One region of the Peribacillus sp. GL_122 genome, then DNA from elsewhere that is predicted to be linked to it. Evidence: riboswitches for the same ligand, from Rfam matches in the RefSeq annotation. Region 1 holds a riboswitch; each other region holds the start of a gene.
What was found. A riboswitch is a leader RNA that binds a small molecule or an ion and turns the genes downstream of it on or off. The one in region 1 is predicted to bind thiamine pyrophosphate.
Positions count from the first base shown of each region.

Region 2: another riboswitch for thiamine pyrophosphate. It lies ahead of thiC (phosphomethylpyrimidine synthase ThiC); the one in region 1 lies ahead of tenA (thiaminase II).
Region 3: another riboswitch for thiamine pyrophosphate. It lies ahead of AC3ISB_RS20590 (ABC transporter substrate-binding protein); the one in region 1 lies ahead of tenA (thiaminase II).
Region 4: another riboswitch for thiamine pyrophosphate. It lies ahead of tenA (thiaminase II); the one in region 1 lies ahead of tenA (thiaminase II).

Region 1 is NZ_CM174415.1:2,432,201-2,435,333, forward strand. It holds gene AC3ISB_RS11730 (AMP-binding protein) at 1-28, shown strand, start outside; gene AC3ISB_RS11735 (SDR family NAD(P)-dependent oxidoreductase) at 77-826, shown strand; TPP riboswitch at 961-1,089, shown strand; gene tenA (thiaminase II) at 1,223-1,906, shown strand; gene AC3ISB_RS11745 (ECF transporter S component) at 1,921-2,505, shown strand; gene AC3ISB_RS11750 (ABC transporter ATP-binding protein) at 2,518-3,133, shown strand, end outside.
Region 2 is NZ_CM174415.1:806,576-809,708, reverse strand. It holds gene thiC (phosphomethylpyrimidine synthase ThiC) at 1-1,293, opposite strand, end outside; TPP riboswitch at 1,429-1,543, opposite strand; gene AC3ISB_RS03920 (HAD family hydrolase) at 1,659-2,447, opposite strand; gene AC3ISB_RS03915 (histidine phosphatase family protein) at 2,618-3,133, opposite strand, start outside.
Region 3 is NZ_CM174415.1:4,258,040-4,261,172, forward strand. It holds gene AC3ISB_RS20585 (thiamine-binding protein) at 1-227, opposite strand, end outside; gene AC3ISB_RS20590 (ABC transporter substrate-binding protein) at 239-1,243, opposite strand; TPP riboswitch at 1,378-1,486, opposite strand; gene AC3ISB_RS20595 (protein-glutamine gamma-glutamyltransferase) at 1,790-2,617, shown strand; gene rarD (EamA family transporter RarD) at 2,711-3,133, opposite strand, start outside.
Region 4 is NZ_CM174415.1:1,412,509-1,415,641, forward strand. It holds gene thiD (bifunctional hydroxymethylpyrimidine kinase/phosphomethylpyrimidine kinase) at 1-476, opposite strand, end outside; gene thiW (energy coupling factor transporter S component ThiW) at 445-966, opposite strand; gene tenA (thiaminase II) at 982-1,671, opposite strand; TPP riboswitch at 1,761-1,865, opposite strand; SAM riboswitch class I at 2,024-2,128, shown strand; gene AC3ISB_RS06890 (Fur-regulated basic protein FbpA) at 2,305-2,493, shown strand; gene AC3ISB_RS06895 (aspartyl-phosphate phosphatase Spo0E family protein) at 2,749-2,943, shown strand; gene AC3ISB_RS06900 (GNAT family N-acetyltransferase) at 3,012-3,133, opposite strand, start outside.

The DNA.
Region 1 (3,133 bases):
AAATGAAAAGATAATCGACAATATATAAGCAGCTTAATAAATCCATATTGACTAAATGGTGAAAGTGGAGGGAAATATGATGAATAAAAGAATGGCATTTATTACCGGTGCTGGAAGCGGAATTGGCAGAGAGATTGCAAAAAAATTGGCTTCTCGCAATTTTAACATCATAGTGGCTGATATAAATCATAAAAATGCTGAGGAAACGGTTACTTTAATCGAAAAGTCGGGTTTTGAAGCTAGAGCGGTCCATTGTGATGTAACGAAATTAGAAAGTGTTAAAAAAGCCGTTGAAGAATCAGTGAACCATTATCATAGAATAGATATATTGGTTAATAATGCAGGCTGGGATAAGGTGGAACCTTTTTTAAAAAGTGATCCTAGCACTTGGAAAAGGATTATCGATATTAATTTACTTGGGCAGATCCATACTTGCAAGGAAATTTTACCTCTCATGATTGAAAATGGTTACGGAAAGGTAGTGAATATTGCATCCGATGCAGCTAGAGTAGGATCAAGTGGAGAGGCAGTTTATTCGGCTGCTAAGGGAGGGGTGATTGCCTTCACAAAAACGATAGCAAGAGAAATGGCACGTCACAAACTCAACATCAATTGTATTGCGCCAGGTCCTGCTGATACGCCCCTATTTCAAGAAATAGGCTCATATAATGAAGGTATAGCAGGCGCCTTGGAAAAAGCGATTCCATTTCGTCGGCTAGCTCAACCAGAGGACATTGCCAGTGCCGTTGCCTATTTCGTTTCGGAAGATGCCGGGTATATTACGGGGCAAACTCTTTCCGTAAATGGTGGATTAACAATGGTTTAATCAATCAAGTTAGGTGGTTATGCAAGATTGAAAGGCTAGTAAACCAAAAGCATTAGGTTGAAAACTTTTCTAATACGTTTGACAATTGGATTTATCGTGTTAATATAAAGGCAAATGAAAATTAAATATACAATTTGTACCACTAGGGGTGCTTTATAGGTAAAAGTTGATTTTACCGCAGAAGCTGAGATTAAAGTATGACTTTAAGACCCTTAGAACCTGATCTGGTTTATACCAGCGTAGGGAAGTGGGGTCTGGAACAATACGTTTCTGTATTTTTCAAGCACAACCACTTTCTTTACGTTTAAGAAAGTGGTTTTTTGTTTGCAAAAAAAGGGGTGATAAAGGTTTTTTTCTGTAAGATTCATTGAAAAATACAATTTGGAGGTAATGGACATGAAGTTTTCAGAGGAAATTCGTCGGGAAGTTGATCATATTTGGGAAGCTAGTTTTAATCACCCGTTTGTTGCAGGAATAGGAGATGGCACATTACCATTGGAGTGTTTTCGTTTTTATGTCATGCAAGATGCCTATTATTTATCTCATTTTGCCAGGGTTCAAGCTTTAGGGGCAGTCAAAGCTACAGATTTACATACAACAAGCAGGCTTGCCGGCCATGCACAAGGAACATATGAAGCGGAGTTGAAACTTCATGAGAATTTTTCTGAGAGATTAGGCATCACAAAAGAAGAAAGGGAAAATTTCAAACCTGCCCCGACTGCTTATGCTTATACTTCCCATATGTATCGTGCAGCTTATTCGGGACATTTAGGGGATGTTATTGCAGCTATCTTGCCGTGTTACTGGCTGTATTATGAAATAGGTGAAAAGCTGCAAGGGTGCGTACCCGAAGAGCCGATTTATCAAGAATGGATAGCGGCTTACGGAGGAGAGTGGTTCCGCACTTTGGTGGAAGAACAAATTGCAAGGCTTGATGAGATTGCTGAAAAAGTAACAGACGAAGATAAGGAGAGAATGAAAGAGCATTTTATCCTTAGCAGCCAATATGAATACTCATTTTGGGAAATGGCTTATCGTTTAGAGACATGGCCTGTGCATCAGGAAACACTAGAAGTATAAAGGAGAATGAAATAATGAAAAAAGGATTGAAATTAACTGATATATTAGTCACGATTGTGATTGCGGTAGCATTTGGAATCGTTTATATCCTTTGGGGTTCGATTTACTATTCCGTTAAACCATTAGGATTACATCTGGATCAACTTATTTATGGAATGTGGTTTATAGCTGGTCCCGTCGCCTTTTTAATTTTACGGAAACCGGGTGTGGCACTTTTGGCGGAGATTGCTGCAGCTTCCGGGGAATTCTTTCTAGGTTCTCCATGGGGGCTGACCGTACTGTTATATGGGGTGGTCCAAGGTTTGTTCGCGGAGCTGGTGTTCATGGCGTTCAAATATAAAAAATTCAATATGTCGGTGACTGTTTTAGCTGCGGTAGCTTCCTGCCTTGCATCAGTAATAATGGATTTTGCATACGGGGAAATAGGTGCGCTTTCTACTTGGAATCTTTTGTTGTTCATGATAGCGAGGTTTGTGGGTTCCGTATTCTTTGCAGGTGTGACTGCCTATTATCTAGTCAAGGTTCTGGAAGCAACAGGAGTAACCAATCTTGTTCGTCCGGTTACAAGTAAAGATTATGCAGAACTGGATCAAAAGTAGAGGTTGAGGGCCATGGAACCAATCGTTTCAGTTGAGAAGTTAAGAATGAAATTTCCCGGTGATGAATCTTTGATATTCAAGGATCTATCCTTATCGTTTGATAAAGGAGAAAAAGTGTTATTGTTGGGACCATCAGGATGTGGTAAATCCACACTTCTGCAAGTGTTAAGCGGTTTGATTCCGAATTCCATCGAAGTACCGATGAAAGCGGATAAATTGAAATGCCCTTCTTCATGGGGATATGTTTTTCAAGACCCTGATAGTCAGTTTTGCATGCCATTTGCCGATGAGGAAATTGCCTTCGTACTTGAGAATCTTTCCATCCCTAGAGAAGAAATGAGAGAGAAGATCCAAAATCATTTCCGTAAAGTAGGATTGAACCTAGGCCATACAAGTATAGAAACATTATCAGGCGGGATGAAACAGCGTCTGGCAATCGCTTCAGTATTGGCCCTTGAACCAGAAGTAATATTTTTAGATGAACCGACCGCCATGCTTGATCCGGAAGGAACAAAAGAAATCTGGGACTTATTGAAGGAAGTCGGACGAGACAAAACGGTTATTATCGTCGAGCATAAAATTGACCATGTTTTAGAATTCATCGAACGAATCGTGCTTTTAAACGATG
Region 2 (3,133 bases), 1.6 Mb from region 1:
AGCTATATCCGTTGTCAATGGTCCCAGGGTATAGAATGGTGCTTCTTGACAGACTTCCAGCTGCTTATCCATATTTTCTTTAATTAAATGCATCGGTACGTGACCAGGTCCCTCCACCATGACTTGAACATCGTGCTTCCAAGCAATCTTCGTCAGTTCCCCAAGTGTTTCCAATTCAGCAAATTGTGCCTCATCGTTTGCATCTGCAATGGATCCCGGACGGAGGCCGTCACCTAATGAGAAAGAGACATCATACGCCTTCATGATTTCACAAATCTCTTCAAAGTGAGTATAGAGAAAACTTTCTTGGTGGTGGGCCAAGCACCATTGTGCCATGATGGAGCCCCCTCGGGAAACGATTCCCGTAACTCGCTTTGCTGTCATTGGGATGTATCGCAAAAGCACACCAGCGTGTATGGTGAAGTAATCGACACCTTGCTCAGCCTGCTCGATTAATGTATCCCGGAAAACTTCCCAATTTAAATCCTCCGCGACTCCATTCACTTTTTCCAATGCTTGATATATCGGAACCGTCCCAACTGGCACAGGTGAATTTCTGATAATCCATTCCCGAGTCGTGTGAATGTTCTTTCCAGTGGAAAGATCCATTATATTGTCTGCACCCCATCGTGTAGCCCAAGTCATTTTCTCCACTTCAGCTTCGATCGATGAACTAACAGCGGAATTTCCAATATTCGCATTTATTTTCACATGAAAATTACGTCCGATGATCATTGGCTCACTTTCAGGATGGTTAATATTTGCCGGAATGATAGCCCGTCCGCTAGCTACCTCTTCTCTTACAAACTGAGGGGCTACATTTTCCCTGATCGAAATGAACTCCATTTCTGGAGTAATGATACCTTTACGGGCATAATGGAGCTGGGTTACGTTTTGGCCTTTCACTGCACGCAATGGTTTTCTTTTCAATCCCGGAAAAACTTCGGCGTTGGATTGTGACTCAACTTTTTTATACCCGTTATCTTCGGGCTTTATTTCACGGCCATCATACTCTTCAACATCTTCCCGTTCCAGAACCCAGCTTCGTCTAATCGGGGCAAGACCTTTACGAATATCAATGGGATAATCTGAATCCGTATAAAAACCGCTTGTGTCATAAACTCGTAAAGGCGGATTTTCCTCTTCGCCGAATGCCCCTGTAGTCGGACTTAACTTAATTTCACGCATAGGTACTTTAATATCAGGTCTAGATCCCTCAACATACACTTTTTTACTCCCGGCAAAACTGGACATAATTGAAACGTTCATGTCATTTACAGAATTACTCATCATGATTTCATTTCTCCTTTTTAAGTTCATTTAAAAAGGACAAAATCCAATCCATTTCGCACGAAAAAGCCAGATCTCATATTTAAGACCCGGCTAACGTTAGTATGACTACAGAAATGACCAATTGAAATGTCATTGTTTAGTAGATTCTAACTTCCCCACGCTGGTATGAACCAGATCAGGTCCTGAGGGTTAAGAAGCTTAAGCGCTTCTCTCTCAGCCCAACTTTTATTGGACACCCCTAGTCTGAATAATTTAATTGATTACAGGGTAACTATATCTCACCCTTTTCATTCTGTAAATAATTTGAAAGACCTAATATTTTCATTACACCTCTCCAAAATTTGTTATTTGGAGAGGACCGTTAATTATTTCCCCAGGCTCTCAAGGATTGGGTAAAGCTCCTCTAAATGCTTGATTTCATAGGTTGGAATCACTTCATTCCGTTCCTTATCATGGCGATTTATCCAAACCGACTTTATACCTACCCGTGATGCTCCAAGGATATCGGTCATTAAATTATCGCCGACCATCAATACTTCATCCTTATCAAGCTCCATGATTTCCAAAGCATGCTCAAAAATGGAGGCATCTGGTTTACCTCGTCCAAATGCGCCTGAAATCACGATTTGGTCGAAATAAGGAACCAGTTCAGGCGTAATTTCAAGTTTGGTATTTTGCAGTTCAGGAGATCCATTCGTAAGCAATAGCAATTTGTACTTCCCTTTTAATTCATCCAGAACACGGAAGGATTCTTCATAGATAAATGGCTTTTTGCGTCTCTCGGCCGGGAAACGTTCTGCCAGTTCAAGCCCAAATTCCGGATCATCGATCCCTAATGCCTTCAAACCTCTCGTCCACGCTTCTTTCCGATAAGCCGGTGCAATCCCGGCCATCTTCCGGAATTCATCATGATCATCCTGAAAATTTCCCCATAATCCCTCAAATGGGTTGATTCCGATCATTTGAGTGAATGCATATGTATCGTAAGAAGAATAAAGCTCACGTGCTTCCTTTCGCACCGCTTCTTCAAACTCGTCGACATTCAGATCATATTTCTCCTTAGCCACTTCGCATGTGGCCACAAAAGCCTCTTTTACACTTTTCTGATCCCATAGTAATGTATCATCTAAATCAAAAAAAACTGCCTTCAGCAAAATGTCCACCCCTCTTTCCCTATTATTGAATTCGTAAAAATTACACTATTACAATAATAAACCACAACCAATAAAAAAAGAATAACTATTCGGAAAATGCCTTCCTCTTTCTTAAAATAAGCAAAAATGACTTACCCTTTCTGGTGGGAAACCTAATATTTTCCCCTTTATCATCTTTCAAATACATAAAGCTTTCCATTACTGGCAATCTTGAATTTTGGACCAGTGAACCCACGTCGTATCAGCTCTTTCCTTATATATACCATGAGGGCGGCATGACTCACGATCAGAACATCCCTGTCCCCCTTTGCTAAGACCTCATCCAATACTTTATTGATTCTTCGCTCTGCGATCTTAATTTCCGCCCTTGTCTGCTTGTTGATTACCGAGCAGCAGCGAATCCAGATGGCCCAAAGGATGAACGGCAGCTTAACCTTTCCTTTAAGAGGAGGGGAAGGTATTTCCCGCAGCTCCTCCATCCGATGAACCGTACCTGGATAGATATGTTCCGCTGTCTTGACAGCTCTCGACATATCACTGCTATAACATTCCTGCCATTCCTCCACACCAAATAAAGTCGTTCCGTAAATGATATCCGCTGCATCATAGTCCTCAAACCATTGCTTCATATCATCCGCCGTCACAGGTCTCCCAGTGGGAAATTCATGTGCCACCTTAAAATGCCG
Region 3 (3,133 bases), 1.8 Mb from region 1:
ATTTTCACTTGGGAAATGACATTCGGCGATCCTATTTCAATCATTCTTACATTCATTTTTTCTATCACGGCAAAAAGTTCGGAAAGCTCACCCTCCATTGTCGTTTCTAGCGGGTGAACCTCATACTTGACACCTGATTCTTCAATGATCTTGATTGCTTCATCGACCATAGGGATGACATTTTCCCCTTTAGGAATAATCTGAATACTAATTAATGAGTTGGCCATTGTATTTCCTCCTATTTTGGTAAAAATTCATTGGTAAATGCCTTTTCAGGATCGAAATCACCTTCAAGAAGCTTATTTTCAGTCATCCATTCACTGTAATTCTTCCAAATTTCAAGCTTTTGTTCACCCCATCGCGGAGCATCATCCTGATACTTGTCTGCAAGCCACTCCTGGCTTTTCTTCACTAGTTTTGCATCAAGATCCGGTGCAGACTTAATTAACATGTCCGCTGCATCGTCAGGATTCTTAATCGCAAACTGGTACCCTTTCGAAGCTGCTTGAACGAATGCTTTAACAGTCTCCGGATCTTCTTTTATCATCTTTTCATTCGTAGTTAATACAGGCGTATAGTAATCAAGCTTATCAGAGTATTCGGTTAAGTAAACCATATTAAGCTTTTCATTTCGCAATTCAGCCTCAATGCCTGTCCATCCATAATAAATCCAGGCAAAATCTATATCCCTTTTAACCGAAGTGAAAAAATCCGTGTCTCCTGTATTGACTATATCCACTTTATTTACATCCGCATTTTCTTTTTTCATGAGTGAATCAATGATGGCCTTTTCAACCGGAGACCCCCAGCCGCCATACGTTTTCCCTTCAAAATCCTTGGGAGTTTTAATGTTCTTTGCCTCAGGGGAAGCGAATCCCGAGGTATTATGCTGAATGACGGCAGCTACCGAAACAATCGGCACGCCCTGCACGCGGGCCTGCGTTATGCCCTCCTGGTAACTCACGCCAAATTCAGATTTCCCTGAAGCGACAAGCTTATCAGCTCCGGCTTCACCTGGCATGATAATTTCCACATCAAGACCTTGTTCTTTAAAATAACCTTTTTCCTTGGCTACATACAATCCTGTATGGTTTGTATTCGGTGTCCAATCGAGCACGACCGATACTTTTTTTAATTTTTCATTTCCTTCATTTTTAGATGCTTCTTCTTTTTCATTAGTTCCGCCTGCACCGCATCCAGCCAAAAGGAACAACGAAGTTAACAGTGGCAAGAATTTATTCAAGTCATTATCCTCCTACACATCATATAAGTTCCATATGCCGGAACCATAATGGGGCTCCAGGGTTTATTCAAATACTGGATAAAAAAGCAAAAAACGCCCGAAGATGAATTCGGACGTTAACATACAAAACAGAAAATCAGTAATAATATGTTCCCTCCGCTGGCATCATCCAGATCAGGTTCAAAGAGTCAGCATCTAAAGGATGCAATCTCAGCCAGCATACTGGCCCCCCTACATTTCTCGCACATATGAACTTTTCTCTCTCATTATATCAATTCATGGGGAAAAAGGAATACTAATTTGCTTCTTCTCGCTAATTGGAAAGGTATTCCTTGCACTCTAGGATATCTAGCAAAACATCTTTTGGAATGAAAGCAATAAAATTCTGCCTCTTTTCATTCCAATCATTCTCGGCTGCAACGCTGACTGACACGTTCCAAATAGTCAATTCAAAGCTTGCATTCATATAATGAGCATTACATGTAGACATTTTTGTTTACCGGTTTTATAAACCGTTAATTTCATAAGTAAAAGGTGGATATGATCATGATAAAGATTAATCACAAATGGTTAGATGTCAGTCAAATCCAACCAGGAATAGCATCTGCTAAATCGCTTGAAATTGTCCATTTGCTGGCGGAAGATTCTAACGTCTTTGAATATCGGAACTTTGGAGAGTTTAATTTCGAGATACAACTGAGGAACCGAGTCATTGCGGCAGCTATTGCGTTGGATAAAAGTAATGTAGAATTTTCCACACTTGAGGAATCGGAAAGCAATAAACAATATTGGCGCCTTTCAAAGGATGGCACCTTTACCCTTCAGCCAGGGATTCTCCCTCATGCTGCACTCGTTGACATTTTCATAAATGGAAGGCTTTATGCTTTCGAATGCGGGACAGCAATAGTCGTCACTTTTTTAAAGGCCATTTTGGATTTAATCGGCCCGAGGAATTTCGACAACCTTTTTTCAAACCTAGTTTTATATGACTGGCACCCTCCACAAAATATGGCTCTCATCATTCATAAAGGAAGGGATTATTCACCAGGTGATTGTGTTTACTTCAAAAACCCTGAACACGACGAGTCAACTCCTGAATGGCAAGGTGAAAATGCCATATTATTAGGAAATAACCTCTTTTATGGCCACGGGATCGGGATTACCAGTGCACAGGGAATCATCACTGAATTAAATAGCAATAGAAAGCCATTCGCCACCATATCAGCATTCCTGACAGATCATATCATTTTCCTGGATAGTTCCTTCTATAGTCAATTCCAACTAAATATCCCCCGTGCAAAGCCTGATCACAGTCCTGTCAGCCTTTCCAATTGTATTGTTTCTGAAATAGGTTCGAATATTTACCTTTCATGACCCTGGCATTTCACTTATGCCGTAAAACTGCTTCATTAAAACTGGCATATCAAAAAATGCTTGGGGAGAAATCTCCCAAGCATTTTTTGTTATTCACGCACCAATATTCCTTTTGCCTTTGAACCTGCGGGCACTTGCCTGACCCCATTTCGTTATGGATAATGTATAAACAGCCAAGGCTGACCATATGAACAAAAAGGCTAAAAGATGTGCTTTAGTAAAACTTTCATGATAGACGAATACCCCGATCAATAAAGATAAGGTCGGAGCGATATACTGAAAAATGCCAAGCATCGATAACGGGATCTTCTCCGCCCCTTTCGCAAAATATAAAAGAGGCAATGCCGTGACAATCCCGCCGCCCACCAACAGCAGGCTTGTGCTTCCCTCTGTAAAGAATTGCATTTCTGACCTGTTCATCAAGTATATCAGGTAACCCAGAGCAAGAGGCGTTACCATCATCGTTTCGAGCGTCAGCCCGATCGCCGATTCGGCCTTGATCATTTTTTTTGCCAG
Region 4 (3,133 bases), 1.0 Mb from region 1:
CATGCCTTGTAGAAATCTTGTTCCGTTCGAATCGACAAGCCAGTAAGTACTTCCGCTTCCGGTACATTTGGGGTTAAAAGTGTTGCAAGCGGAAGCAAATCCATTTTTAAGGCAGAGACAGCCTTTTCGTCGAGCAAATGATGGCCGCTTTTGGAAATCATGACAGGGTCAAGGATAACGATGGCAGGCAAGAAGGTTTTAAGGGACGCAGCGACAGTTTCCACGATTTCTTTTGATCCAAGCATGCCTATTTTTACTGCATCGACATGAATATCTTCAAAGATAGCTGCAATTTGATCTGATATGATTGCTGTTTCAATTGGCTGTACTGAACGGACTTCCATTGTATTTTGTGCGGTTACGGCTGTGATGGCAGACATTCCAAAGACACCATGTGCAGAAAATGTTTTTAAATCCGCTTGTATTCCAGCGCCGCCCCCTGAATCAGAGCCTGCGATGGTTAATGCTGTTTTCATAAAAAAACCCCTTCATATAATTATTTTTTAGAAGTATTTTAAGTAATATGAAAGCTAAAATCGCACCAGCGAATGAACTGAGCATAAAAGCCGGTAAAAAACCAAAAAGAGCAGCTTTTTCTCCCAATAGGAGGAGGGCAAGTGGATAACAGGCTAGGGAACCGAGAATACCGGTCCCGATCACTTCCCCTAAACAGGCGAATTTTAAGCTTTGTGTTTTTCGATAAAGGATGGCAGCCAAAAGTGCACCGATCATGCTCCCGGGAAAGGCAAAAATTGAACCGGTACCAGACATGTTTCTAATGATGGAAACTAAAAAAGCTTGTGTCACAGCATAAGCTGGCCCCAATAGAACGGCAGTCATGACATTTGCCAGATGCTGAATAGGAAAGACCTTTGCAAATCCTGCAGGTATGAAAATAAATGAACTGGTCAGCGTCGTTATAGCCGTGATCATGGCAGTCAACGTCAGTTTCTTGATAGGATTCATCATCATGTCAACGACCTACAGCGGCCAATCCTGCTCATTTTGAACCATATCCCAGAATAAATATTCATATCGGGAAGTAACCAAAAAGTGCTTTTCTAATCTAAGAAGTTCCGTTTCTGGCATGCCTTCCGTCAATTCTTCCAACAAAGCGATCAGCCATTTGTGTGCTTCACCGAATTCAGGAGATGAATAGGACCTTATCCAATCTGCGTAGCGATTGTTTTCCAATGCTGCTCCATTTTGTTCTTTTAATAGCAAACCGATTTCATAATAATCCCAAGCGCAGGGCAGGAGACAGGCGATCAAGTCTGCCAAAGTCCCATGCTGAGCTGCATTTAGCATGTATCCTGTATAGGCTAGAGTGGTTGGAGTAGGCTCTGTATCTTCCAATTCCTTGGAACTGATCCCGAATTCGGAAGCATAATGCCGATGAATATCCATTTCCACTTGAAGGGTTTCATTTAAAATACTCGCAAACTTTGCCATGGTTTCGATGTTATGAGCTTTGATGACACCTAAAGCAAAGAGCTTGGAATAATCCATAAGATAGATATAGTCCTGCTTCAGGTAATAGGCAAATTTGTTTTCAGGAAGCGTACCATTTCCAATTGCCTGGACAAAGGGATGTGAATGGTTCCTTTTCCAAATTTCTTTTGACCGTGCATGTAGTCTATCACTGAATGGTTCTAATTTAACATTCTCCATTGTTCATCCTCCTTTAGAATGGATCTCCTTGTTAATGAAAAAACCCGTTCCTGAATACGGAACGGGGTAGATGGATATAGTCTGTAAATGGACGATATCATCCACTTCCCTCCGCCGGTATGAGCCGGTTCAGGTTCAAAGGGTCCGGAACTAATTCCATCTCAGTCTTAAAAAAGACTCCCCTAGTGGTGTGAATTGTATGTAATTACTGACATCATATCAGAAAGACAAGAAAATGCAACCCGCATTTGAAAGAGGGACCATTTTATGTCCAGGAAAAAAGGGAGAACCAGGTAATTGACTTTTGATGGTTATTAGGATAAAATCATGTCTACATCATTTATATATCGATTTCTTATCCAGAGAGGTGGAGGGACTTGGCCCAACGAAACCTCGGCAGCGGACCCGTTTTGGGAACTGTGCTAAATCCAACAAGCATATGCTTGGAAGATAAGAAGAGCCGTACGGACACTGTCAGCCTCTTCTTGAATTAGAAGGGGCTTTTATTTTTGGGAAATAACGTTTAGTGACATAATGGAAAAGGTATATATAATTTGGTGAAAATCAAACAAGTTGATAAAGTTTAGCTAACTAGAAGCAGGCTCTAGGAAGACTAGGAAAGGAGCCATTTACATGGCAGAATTATTTAAGAGGATTGAACAGAGGAAGGCAAAGCTTATTGAAGAGTTATTGGCCAATGGAGTATACAAAACCTCTGATGAAAGGCACCTTTATGATGCCCCATTAAAAGTACTTGAAGATGAATATAAGATTGTTATAAATAGACCAAATACTGAGTCACCTTCTGAATGGATGACATAGTAAACGATGGACTATATTTTGGGTTTTTGGATAAGGGATATGATGTAAGCATTCGCAGTCTACACTAGTGGATGCTTTTTTTGCGTTTGATAGAAAATGACACAAAATATACATAATTTTAGAATGAAATAGTCATTTTGTCACATTTATCCTTTAAAATAACACATTTAATTTCTGAAAAATAGTTGATTTTTACTAGTAGTTTCATTATGATGAAAGTGTAAAAATATTGAATAAATGGGAGGTGGCTATATAATGCCTTGCCGTAAGGTAACGATAGAAAAAGTAGAAGAGAAGAGAAAAGAAATGATCAACTTGGCAGCAATTTACGGCTTAACAAGTCTGCTAACTGTTCAAGCCAGTCAAGAATTGGATATGCTATTAAATGCGTTAACAAGTAAAAGAGATTCTGAACATTTTCCCCTCCAGAAAGCATATAGGTATTTTTAAATTAGCCAATTCGACCTCGATTAATATGAAAAAGCTACTGCTCAAGGCAATAGCTCTAAAGAATAATATTAAATATCGACACGTTTACCAAGAATGACCAAATCCCGCTCAATGCCATCCAGCTCGGCAACTTGAGGTAAATGTGCCCATTCTTCAAACCCGAATTTGGAAAAAAGCTTAAGGCTTGGTG